DNA from 3 places in the Halomonas sp. SCS19 genome. Region 3 is predicted to be linked to each of the others. Evidence: predicted binding sites of a transcription regulator. Region 3 holds the regulator's gene; each other region holds the start of a gene.
The links. The regulator sigma-54, encoded in region 3, starts transcription at its own class of promoters, with help from an activator protein. The targets are predictions, from matches to a motif close to TGGCACNNNNNTTGCTNT.

Region 1: a site for sigma-54 is predicted at 1,407-1,424, ahead of glnA (glutamate--ammonia ligase). Genes of this name have one in related genera too.
Region 2: a site for sigma-54 is predicted at 1,739-1,756, ahead of NFH97_RS07940 (P-II family nitrogen regulator). Genes of this name have one in related genera too.

Annotation. Positions count from the first base shown of each region.
Region 1 is NZ_JAMSHN010000001.1:2,390,346-2,394,181, forward strand. Features, by position in the region: gene typA (translational GTPase TypA) at 1-394, opposite strand, end outside; gene NFH97_RS10385 (glycosyltransferase family 2 protein) at 561-1,091, opposite strand; gene glnA (glutamate--ammonia ligase) at 1,606-3,012, shown strand; gene NFH97_RS10395 (DUF4124 domain-containing protein) at 3,243-3,818, shown strand.
Region 2 is NZ_JAMSHN010000001.1:1,845,826-1,849,661, forward strand. Features, by position in the region: gene NFH97_RS07930 (YifB family Mg chelatase-like AAA ATPase) at 1-934, opposite strand, end outside; gene NFH97_RS07935 (accessory factor UbiK family protein) at 1,054-1,434, opposite strand; gene NFH97_RS07940 (P-II family nitrogen regulator) at 1,820-2,158, shown strand; gene NFH97_RS07945 (ammonium transporter AmtB) at 2,208-3,458, shown strand; gene glnK (P-II family nitrogen regulator) at 3,649-3,836, shown strand, end outside.
Region 3 is NZ_JAMSHN010000001.1:238,388-242,223, reverse strand. Features, by position in the region: gene ptsN (PTS IIA-like nitrogen regulatory protein PtsN) at 1-276, opposite strand, end outside; gene hpf (ribosome hibernation-promoting factor, HPF/YfiA family) at 282-590, opposite strand; gene NFH97_RS01025 (RNA polymerase factor sigma-54) at 750-2,162, opposite strand; gene lptB (LPS export ABC transporter ATP-binding protein) at 2,433-3,158, opposite strand; gene lptA (lipopolysaccharide transport periplasmic protein LptA) at 3,158-3,688, opposite strand; gene lptC (LPS export ABC transporter periplasmic protein LptC) at 3,701-3,836, opposite strand, start outside.

The DNA of each region.
Region 1 (3,836 bases), 2.2 Mb from region 3:
CCACCACGATCGGCTTGAGGCCCTGATCGAAGGCCTTCTGGGTGACGAAGCGGGTCTGCGGCATGGGGCCGTCGACGGCGTCGACCAGCAGCAGTACCGAGTCCACCATCGACATCACGCGCTCGACCTCGCCGCCGAAGTCGGCGTGTCCAGGGGTGTCGACGATGTTGATGTGGTAGTCCTGTCCCTCGGGGGAATTCCAGCGGATCGCCGTGTTCTTCGCCAGGATGGTGATACCGCGTTCCTTCTCCTGGTCATTGGAGTCCATGATGCGCTCCTGACCCTCGGCCTTGCGGTCCAGAGTGCCAGACTGACTCAACAGCTTGTCGACCAGGGTGGTTTTGCCGTGGTCGACGTGAGCGATGATGGCGATGTTGCGAAGATTCTCGATCACGACGGGATCCTGCTGGAAAAAGTGGGGCAGCATTATAGGGCCTGGGCGATGACAACGACCAGCCTTGTTGGCGCCAATCTCGGCATCGATCCTCAAGATGCTGAACTATCAAGCACCTGCGAAGCGAAAAAAGTAGGCGAAATCGACAGAAAGGACGATCTGACGCTCAGGCGCGCTGCACGACCATCTTGGCGCGACAGGCCTTGAGGCGAGTGGCGAGGTCCTCTACCGCGCTCAAGTCCAGCGACGGGTCGAAGCCTCCCAGTCGATCGAACCAGGTACGTTCGACGCCCAGGGCCCGGGTCGGAGTACGTCGCAGCAGGCTGAGCAGCGATAGCGGACAGGGGCGAGCAGGACGCACCACCGGGCGCGAATCATCGCAGGCGGCTGCCATCATTCGCTCGACCCAGTGGGTGTCCAGAGGGCCGAGGCAGAAGCCGAGCATGCGTCCATTGCTGTGGGAGGCGGCCAGGTTGAGGCGCCGCCCCATGGGCGCGGGCCGGCTGCGCACCTGGCGATAGCCGACGACGGCGTGTTCGCCCGGTTCGCCCAGTAGTGGTGGCGCCATATCGCCATCGTCGATGACGAGGATCTCGCCTCTTCCCTGGAAGAGGGCGACCTGCTGGCGTGCTTCCGCGAGCCGGCGAGGCAGTTCCTTGCCGGTAAGTCGGACATCTATGATCAAGCTGATTTTCACGACGACACTCCGAGGAGGGTGACGCCGGCCGGCAGGAGAGGCGGTCGGAGTCGAACGTAATAAAGTGTATCTTTGCGTTGCGAAAGGTTCCAGCGCCCACTGACACCTCACGATCGGCCCGGCAGAGTTTATAGATCCTGTCACAAAGGTCCAAAGTGGTGCATCGCAGCCTTTGTTGCACTATTTCGGTGCATTAGGCGGCGACTCCTGTAGACGGTGGGCCTTTGTGCCCTAAGCTGGCGCAAAGGGTCTGTTTGGATAAAAAAGATTTGAAACAATGGGTTGAGATTTTTTTGGTCGATGCTGGTGCAATGCTGGCACGCAATCTGCATTGTGGTTGGCAGTGTCATCGTGTCGCGCACGTTGCCATGGGCAGTGTCCCGGGAGCGTGCTACAAAGGATCCCGGTACCCCTTTTGTTCCCTGGATCATCCCCCGTTTCAAACCGGTGACATGGGATTGGCGCCGTTGCGCAACGCTCGAGTCACGAGACAAGTTCCACTCTGGAGGACCACATGTCAGACAAGACCCTCGCCCTGATCAACGAACATGATGTGAAGTGGGTTGACCTGCGCTTCACCGATACCCGCGGTAAAGAGCAGCACGTCACCATTCCGGCCGCCGAGGTCGACGAAGAGTTCTTCGAGAATGGCCAGATGTTCGATGGTTCCTCCATCAACGGCTGGAAGGGCATCAACGAGTCCGACATGATCCTGCGTCCGGAGGACGGCACCGGCTTCCTCGACCCCTTCACCGAAGACGCGACCCTGATCCTGCGTTGCGACATCATCGAGCCGGCCACCATGCAGGGCTACGAGCGTGATCCGCGCTCCATCGCCAAGCGCGCCGAGGCATACCTGCAGTCCTCTGGCCTGGGCGATACCGCCTTCTTCGGCCCCGAGCCCGAGTTCTTCATCTTCGACGAGGTGCACTGGAAGGCCGATATCGAAGGCGCCATGTACAAGATCAGCTCCGAAGAGGGTGCCTGGTCCACCGACCGCGCCGTCGAAGGTGGCAACCTCGGTCACCGTCCGCGGGTCAAGGGCGGCTACTTCCCGGTTCCGCCGGTGGACAGCTTCCATGACATGCGCGGTGCCATGTGCAACACCCTCGAGGCCATCGGTCAGAAGGTCGAGGTGCACCACCACGAGGTGTCCAACGCCGGCCAGAACGAGATCGGTGTTGCCTTCAACACCCTGGTCAAGAAGGCCGACGAAGTTCAGGAAATGAAGTACGTGATCCACAATGTGGCTCACGCCTACGGCAAGACCGCCACCTTCATGCCCAAGCCGCTGGTCGGCGACAACGGCAGCGGCATGCACGTCCACCAGTCTTTCTGGAAGGACGGCCAGAACCAGTTTGCCGGTGACGAGTACGCCGGTCTGTCTGAAATGGCGCTTTACTACATCGGCGGTATCATCAAGCACGCCCGCGCCCTGAACGCCTTCACCAACGCTTCTACCAACTCCTACAAGCGTCTGGTGCCGGGCTTCGAAGCGCCGGTCATGCTGGCCTACAGCGCCCGTAACCGTTCTGCTTCCATCCGTATCCCGTACACCGCAAGCCCGAAGGGCAAGCGTGTCGAGGCGCGTTTCCCCGACCCGACCGCCAACCCCTACCTGTGCTTCGCGGCGATGCTGATGGCCGGTATCGACGGCATCAAGAACAAGATCCACCCCGGCGACGCCATGGACAAGAACCTCTATGACCTGCCGCCGGAAGAAGGCAAGGCCATCCCGACCGTGGCCGAGAGCCTCGACCAGGCGCTGGCAGCCCTCGACGAGGACCGCAGCTTCCTGACCGAAGGTGGCGTCTTCACCGACGACATGATCGACGCTTACATCGAGCTCAAGAACGAGGACGTCGAGCGCCTGCGCATGGCGACCCACCCGATCGAGTTCGACATGTACTACAGCTGCTGATCGGCATAACGCCTCGTGCGTTCCGTCGGCCCCGCGATGATCGCGGGGCCGATTTTTTTTGCGCGGGCCTTGCGCCTGGGCAAGGGATTCCCTTGGCTCGGGTCGTGGCTGACGTCATCCTCGTCAGGGGAAGGTCGGCGAGGGCAATCACGATGATGCAGCGGTGGACGCGCAGGGCAGGCCGGGAGAGGGGCGAGAGCGCTCCCTCGTCGCCGTGTCGACCGTCACTGATGGCCATTGCCTTGCTGGCAGCGTCCGGGCTGGCGTTGCCGGTGGCAGAAACCGTGCCGGCGAGCACCATCTATCGCAGTGTCGGTCCCGACGGCGTCGTGCGCTACAGCGATACGCCCTCGGTCGGCGCCCGCGCGCTGGCACCGCCGCCGTTGTCCAGCGCCCCTGCGCTGGATGTGGCGGCGCCCACCAGGCCGACGGCGCCTTCAGTACCAGGCCCGGATAGCGACGCCGATATCTTCCAGCCCCACGATGTCCTGGCCATCGCCTCTCCGGCGGATGGCAGCGTGTTGCCCACGGGGGCCGGGGGAAGATTGAAGGTGCTGGCCGCGATCAGCCCGCCTCCGGCGACGGGGGATCGCCTCGGCCTGGAGGTCGACGGTGTGCTCGCCACCAGCGTCACCGGCATCGGCCCACTGTGGCTCACCAATCTGGAGCGTGGCGAGCATCGCCTGGGCCTGGTGGTGCTGGCCCCGTCGGGAGAGGTGCGTCAACGCAGTGCCGATATCGTCATTCACGTACAGCGCGCCAGCCGCCTGCTTCCCGCCAACCCCCTTCGTCCTGCGCCGCCTTGACCCGCGATCTGCGGGCCT
Region 2 (3,836 bases), 1.6 Mb from region 3:
CCAGCACCTGGCGACTGAACTCCGGCAGCTCGTCGAGAAACAGCACGCCGCGATGGGCCAGCGAGATCTCGCCGGGCCGCGGACGCGAGCCGCCACCGACCAGCGAGACCGCGCTGGCGGTGTGGTGAGGCGAGCGAAACGGACGACGGCCAAAGCCATCGGACAGGGGAAGCGCGCACACCGAGCGAATCGCCGCTACCTCCAGCGCCTCGTCATCGCCAAGCGGCGGCAAGAGCCCGGGCAGTCGGCTGGCCAGCAACGTCTTGCCGGTGCCGGGCGGCCCGGCAAACAGCAGGTTGTGCCCACCCGCCGCCGCCACCTCCAGCGCTCGCCGGGCCTGATACTGGCCACGCACATCGCACAGATCCAGCGCCGCAGGCCCGTCTTGCGGCGGTGCGACGGGTAGGTGAGCAACGAGGGGAATGCGCCCGACCAGGTGGGCGACGACGTCGAGCAGGTGCGCCGCCGGCAGCACCTCCAGTCCATTGACCAGGGCCGCCTCATCGGCGTTGGCCTCGGGCAGGATCAGGCGCCGCCCAGCCTGACGGGTGGCCATGGCGAAGGGCAGCATGCCGGCTACCGGCCGCAACCGGCCATCGAGGGCCAGTTCGCCGGCACACTCGACACCCTCCAGTGCGGCGGCGGGCAACTGGCCGGAAGCCACCAGCAGACCCAACGCGATGGGCAAATCGAAGCGTCCACCCTCCTTGGGCAGATCGGCGGGAGCAAGATTCAGGGTAATGCGGCGTAGCGGGTAGTCGAGGCCGCAGGTGGCGAGGGCGCTGCGCACCCGTTCGCGGCTTTCGCGCACTGCGGTCTCGGGCAGGCCGACCAGGGTCATGCCCGGCAGGCCGTTGGCCAGGTGTACCTCGACCTGCACCTCGGGGGCGTCCAGCCCCAGTCCCGCACGGGTGGCAATGATGGCAAGCGTCATGGGCTCCCTGCCTGACGGAAGGCTCATGACCAGTAGAGCACGCCCACCTCACCGGCGCCCCATGCCAGCCCCCCGCCAGGGCGGGCCGGCATATCTTGTGACGCTCTGCGTCCGAAGCCTCAGGCGGAGGGCTTGTCGGCTGAACCGCTCGACGCCTCGTCCTGCTTGCCCTGTTCCGGCACCGGCGGCACCGGTACCTCGGCGGCTTCCTCGGCCACGGCAGGCGCCGCGGTCGCTTCGCCAGCGGGCGCTGCACGTTCCTCGACCAGGCTCTCCAGCGCCGCTACCTGCTTTTCCAGCGCCTCGACCCGGGAGCGGGTGCGCTGCAATACGTCCATGAGGATGTCGAAATCCTCGCGTGACACCAGTTCGAGACGATCGAAGGCGCCACGCACCACCTGCTGGACCCCCTTCTGGATGTCTTCCGGGGCCTGGGAGGCGCCCTGCAAGCGCTCGCCGATCTGCTGTGCCAAACGGCTGATGCGATCCTGACTGACCATGATGGCTCTCCTTGAAACGTCGATGGGAACTCCGTTGCCGACAGGATACGCAAGCCGGGCGCCCAACGCATGCTTCGTGGCCCTTGCCCATTGGCGCCCGGCGCATTGGCGACTCCCTGATACCTACACGCGCCCCGGCACGCGACCCGACACAGCATGCTCGCCAATGACGCACCACCAATGCGCGCCAGCACCAAAACAGTGCATTAACTTTGATGCAGTGCCGCAAACTCGCGGGTGTTTTTCGTCTCTTGCTTTCCAAAACAACCACAAGCCATTGTAAACAAAGCTTTTGCCAAATTTATGGCACGTATATCGCTATGCATAGATATCCATGCACCGAGCGGAAACAAGCCGCCACCTTATGCACGTAGGGAGCCATGCCATGAAACTGATCACCGCCATCATCAAGCCCTTCAAGCTGGACGACGTCCGCGAGGCGCTGGCCGACAACGGCGTCCAGGGCATCACCGTGACCGAGGTCAAGGGCTTCGGCCGCCAGAAGGGCCACACCGAGCTATACCGCGGCGCCGAGTATGTCGTCGACTTTCTGCCCAAGGTGAAAGTCGAGGTTGCGATCGACGAGGCCCGACTGGACAGCGTGCTGGAAGCCATCTGCAACGCGGCCAACAGCGGCAAGATCGGTGACGGCAAGGTGTTCGTCACGCCGCTGGAAGACGTCATCCGCATTCGCACCGGCGAGCGCGGCTCCGACGCGGTCTGATCCCCGTCCCCTGACCCGACTTCCGATAAAAATATAGCGAGACACTTCCATGGTCGATATCAGTGAACTCAGCTACGCGCTGGACACCTTCTACTTCCTTATCTGCGGCGCCCTGGTCATGTGGATGGCCGCCGGTTTTGCCATGCTCGAGGCCGGCCTGGTCCGGGCCAAGAACACCGCCGAGATTCTGACCAAGAACATCGTGCTGTTCGCGGTCGCCTGCACCATGTATCTGCTGGTGGGCTACGCCCTGATGTACTCCTCCGACGCCGGCGGCTTCATCCCCAACCTCGGCTTCTTGATCGGCGCCGAAAACAGCGTCGATGCGGTGCTGGCAGGTGGTGAAGACGCACCCTACTACTCGGCCCGCGCCGACTTCTTCTTCCAGGTCGTGTTCGTGGCCACCGCCATGTCGATCGTCTCCGGCGCTGTCGCCGAGCGCATGAAGCTGTGGGCCTTCCTGGCCTTCGCCGTGGTCATGACCGCCGTGATCTATCCGGTCTCCGGCTACTGGACCTGGGGCGGCGGCTGGTTGTCCGAAGCAGGCTTCTCCGACTACGCAGGTTCCGGCATTGTCCACATGGCGGGTGCCGCTGCAGCCCTGGCCGGTGTGCTGGTGCTCGGTCCGCGCAAGGGCAAGTACGGCAAGAACGGCGCCATCTACGCCATTCCCGGTGCCAACATGCCGCTGGCGACCCTGGGTACCTTCGTCCTGTGGCTGGGATGGTTCGGCTTCAACGGCGGCTCCGAGCTCAAGCTCTCCGACGTGTCTTCCGCCAACAACATGGCCCAGGTGCTGGTGAACACCAACGCTGCCGCCGCCGGGGGTGTCATCGCCGCGCTGATCCTGGCCAAGATCTGGTTCCGCAAGGCTGACCTGACCATGGCCCTGAACGGCGCCATCGCTGGCCTGGTCTCCATCACCGCCGACCCGCTGTCCTCCACGGCCCTCGGCGCCACCCTGATCGGTGCAGTCGGCGGTGTCCTGGTGGTGGTCGCCATCGTGGTCCTCGACAAGCTGCGCCTGGACGATCCGGTCGGTGCCATCTCCGCCCACGGTGTGGCCGGTATCTGGGGTGTCCTGGCGGTCCCGCTGAACAACGCCGACGCCACCTTCGGCGCCCAGATGCTCGGCATCATCGGCATCTTCGCCTGGGTCTTCATCGCTAGCCTGGTCGTGTGGCTGATCATCAAGGCAATCATGGGTGTGCGTGTCAGCGAAGAAGAAGAATACGAAGGCGTCGACCTGGCCGAATGCGGTCTCGAAGCCTACCCCGAGTTTAACGTCGCCAAGAAGTAAGCCTGAGCTTACCCGCGACACCAGTGAGCTGGCGTGCTCCTCCTGGCCCCTTCGGGGGCCTTTTTTATTGCTGTTCGCCAGGGGTATGCTTTGTCACACTAGTCAGGACAGGCGCAACGGCGCGCCGCCAACGGGTTGGCGCCAGGCACGACCGACGCCGCCCCCACACGGACAGGATGAGGAACCCGCCATGAAACTGGTGACCGCGATTATCAAGCCATTCAAGCTCGACGACGTCCGCGAGTCGCTCTCCGAGATCGGTGTTCAGGGCATCACCGTCACTGAAGTGAAGGGCTTTGGCCGTCAGAAGGGCCACACCGAGCTGTACCGGGGAGCCGAGTACGTGGTCGACTTTCTGCCCAAGGTGAAGCTTGAGGT
Region 3 (3,836 bases):
GATGGCATCGAAGTCGACAGGTTCCGCGAGTTTGAGGAAGCCGGAGATGGGCGCCTTGCAGTGGGGGTTGCGGGCATGGGGAATGGCGACGCCATTGCCGATGCCGGTACTGCCCAGGCGCTCACGTCCGATCAGCCGACTGAAGACCTCCTGGCTGTCCAGGCTCGGGGTGTTCTGCGCAATGAAGGTGCTGAAAAACTCCAGCACCCTCTTCTTGCTGCCTCCCGGGACATCGAACAATGTGCGCTCGGGAGGGAGAATGGCTTCCAATGTCATGAGAGTCAGCGAATTCCGGCGCCTTGGGCGCGGGCTTGGGATTTTTCCTTGTGCTTGACCAGCTGGCGGTCCAGCTTGTCGGCAAGGGCGTCGATAGCAGCATACATGTCGCCGTCCTGCGCTTCGGCATGCAGGTCGGCACCGGCGGCGTGAAGGGTGCAGGCGGCCAGCTGGCGTTCCTTTTCCACCGAGAGGGTCACCTGGACGTTGGTGATGTTGTCGTAGTGGCGCTCCACACGGGCGAGCTTCTCTTGTACGTAGTCACGCAGGGGATCGGTCAATTCGACGTGGTGGCCGGTGATGTTGACTTGCATGACAGGCTCCTTGCTCTTTCGGGTGGTGGCTTGATTGTAACCCTTTTTCCGATCCTGCAAACCCCCTCGACGCTACGCAGAAAGACGCAGATGTCATGCGAAATTTCAAGTGCTTGCGCTTTCCCGATAACTAGGCTAGCGACGCCGCAGCGCAAGGCCTCAGCGCAGTCGCTTGCGCTCGCTGGAAGACGGAATATTCATGGCTTCCCGGTACTTTGCCACGGTGCGTCTGGCGACATTGACGCCGTCTTCCGCCAGCAATTCCACCAGTTTGCTGTCCGACAGAGGTTTGCGGGCAGGTTCCTTTTGAATCAACGATTTGATCATGGCGCGAATGGCGGTACTGGAATGGGCGTCGCCATCCTGGCCGACCTGGCTCGAGAAAAAATACTTCAACTCGAACACGCCGCGAGGCGTGTGCACGAACTTCTGGGTGGTCACGCGGGAGATGGTGGACTCGTGCATCTCCACCTTGTCTGCGATATCGGCCAGCACCAACGGTTTCATGGCCGCTTCTCCCTGCTCGAGGAAGTCGATCTGACGCACCATGATTTCCCGGCCGACCTTCAGCAAGGTGTCGTTGCGGCTGGACAGACTCTTGATCAGCCAGCGCGCCTCCTGCAGGTGGTCCTTGAGGAACTGGTTGTCCTGGCTCTTGTCCGCGCGCCGAATCAGCGCAGCGTAGTCGGGCTGGATGCGCAGTCGGGGCATTGCATCCGGATTGAGTTCAACGCGCCAGCCCTCTTCGGTGTGGCGTACCACCAGGTCGGGAATGACGTAGTCGTTATCGCTGTCACCGAACTGGCTGCCGGGACGTGGGTCGAGGCTTCGGATCAGCTCGATGACGCTGTCGAGTTGGTCGTCATCGAGTCCTAGCCGGCGCTTCAGCAGACGTCGGTCGCCGCTGGCCAGCGCCTCGAGAAACTGTCTTACCAGTCGTCCGGCCTGGGGCAGCAGGACGGTATCGCGAGGCAGACTATCCAGTTGCAGCATCAAACACTCGCGCAGGTCGCGGGCGAACACTCCGGTCGGTTCGAACTGTTGCAGCCGAACCAGCACCGCCTCCACCTCGGCGAGGGGAGGGGGGCGACGACCGTCTTGCTCGAGCCCCTGGGCGATGTCATCCAGTGTCTGCTCGAGATAGCCGTCGGCGTTGACCGCGTCGAGCAGGCTCTCGGCGATCAGGCGCTCCTGGTCGCTGACGTCGAGCATCGCCAGTTGCCAGCTCAGGTGGCTGTGCAGTGACTGGGAGCTTGCCTGGCGCTCGAAATCCGGCGCCTCGCCACTACCGGCGGGGGTGGTGCCCAGGTCCTGGTAGGTGTCGGACCAGTCGCTGTCCACACTGAGCTCCGAGGGGATCTGATCCGCCCAGTCATCTTCCACGGCTTCCCTGGTCTGCTGTTCGCCGAACTCGTCCTCGAGTTCGAGCATGGGGTTGGCCTCCAGCGCCTGCTGGACCTCCTGGCGCAGGTCCAGGGTCGAAAGCTGCAGCAGGCCGATCGCCTGTTGCAGTTGCGGGGTCATGGTCAGCTGGGTACCGATGCGCAGCTGCAGTGACGCCTTGAGGGCCATGGGTCGGGATCCACCAGTGTTGTCGAAAGGCTTTACCCTAACGACGAGTCATCAGACATGCAAGCATCTTGCCAAGTTGGTGTTTTTTGACCTGTGGGAGGGAGTGAAAAGGTCGATGTGGAACAACTTGGTAGGGGGGGAGGTGCTTCTTTCGAGGGAGGCCCTGTGTGCAAGGTGAGGCCGACCCTTTCGGGGCCGGCGGTTGGATGCTGATGCTGGCAAGTGTTGCGGCCGCTTGATGCGACTGCGGCTGTCGGGCGGCCCTGCGGTCTAAAGGCGGAAGTTCTCGCCCAGGTAGACCTCCTTGACGCGCTGGTTGGCGAGGATGGACTCGGCGCTGCCCTCGGCGATGATCTGGCCGTCGCCGACGATGTAGGCACGATCGCAGATATCGAGGGTCTCGCGCACGTTGTGATCGGTGATCAGGACGCCGATATCGCGGGCCTTGAGTTGACGAATGATGGACTTGATCTCGCCCACCGAGATCGGGTCGACCCCGGCGAAGGGTTCATCGAGCAGGATAAAGGCCGGCTCGGTGGCCAGGGCGCGGGCGATCTCGACCCGGCGCCGCTCCCCGCCGGACAGGCTCATGCCGGGGTTGTCGCGAATATGGCTGACGTGGAAGTCCTCGAGGAGTTGCTCGAGACGTGCTTCTCGGCCCTCGCGGTCGAGGTCCTTGCGGGTCTCGAGGATCGCCATGATGTTGTCGGCCACCGACAGCTTGCGAAAGATCGAAGCCTCCTGAGGCAGGTAGCCGATACCGGCCAGCGCGCGCTGATGCATGGCCGCGCGGCTCAGGTCCCGATCATCGATGCTGATGCTGCCGGCGTCGGCTCTGACCAGGCCGACGATCATGTAGAAGGAGGTGGTCTTGCCGGCCCCGTTGGGGCCCAGCAGACCGACGATGCTGCCCTGCTCGATCGACAGGCTGATGTCCTGGACGACGCGACGCTTCTTGTAGCTCTTGGCCAGATGGCGAGCGTGGAGAGTCTTCATCAGTTTCCTTGGCTTTCCGGCTCGAGGGTCATGCGAATGCGCTGCTCGCCCTGGACGCCCTGGGCGCTGGAGCGGGCCTGGACCACGCGGCGATCGAGGAAGTACTCCAGATAGGCACCGTCGAAGGTGTCATTGGCCTTGTGCAGCTCAGCCTGGTCGATCAGCTCCATGCGGCGTTCGGCCACGTGGTAGATCACCTTGCGGCCCCAGCCCTTGACCACCGGTTCTTCCGGGGATGGCTTCTGCTCGAGGTAGGCACGTGAGCCGGTCGCGGTCGCCAGTGACAGTTGTCCTTGGTCGTTGCGCTGGATCTCGACGCGTTCGCCGGTGAGGATCATGCTGCCTTGCACAATGCGCACGTCGCCGGTATAGACCGCGGTACCGGCGCGATCATCGAGATCCAGCTGGTCGGCCTCCACCTGAATCGGTGCGCTGCGATCACTTTCCAGCGCCAGGACACTGCTGCCGGTGGCGCCGGCGGCCAGGCCAAGGGCCAGGGCAAGCAGGAGGGCGGGACTTGGACGCATCATGGAAGGGGCTCCTTATTGAGGCTCTGGCGGATGATGACCGGTGACATTGTCGGTCAGGCGAGCGGTATTGTCATGGATCCAGGCGTCGAAGCGCTCCCCTTGCATCTGTTGAGGGGGTTGGCGTAGGACGGCTGGCGTTTCGCTCCAG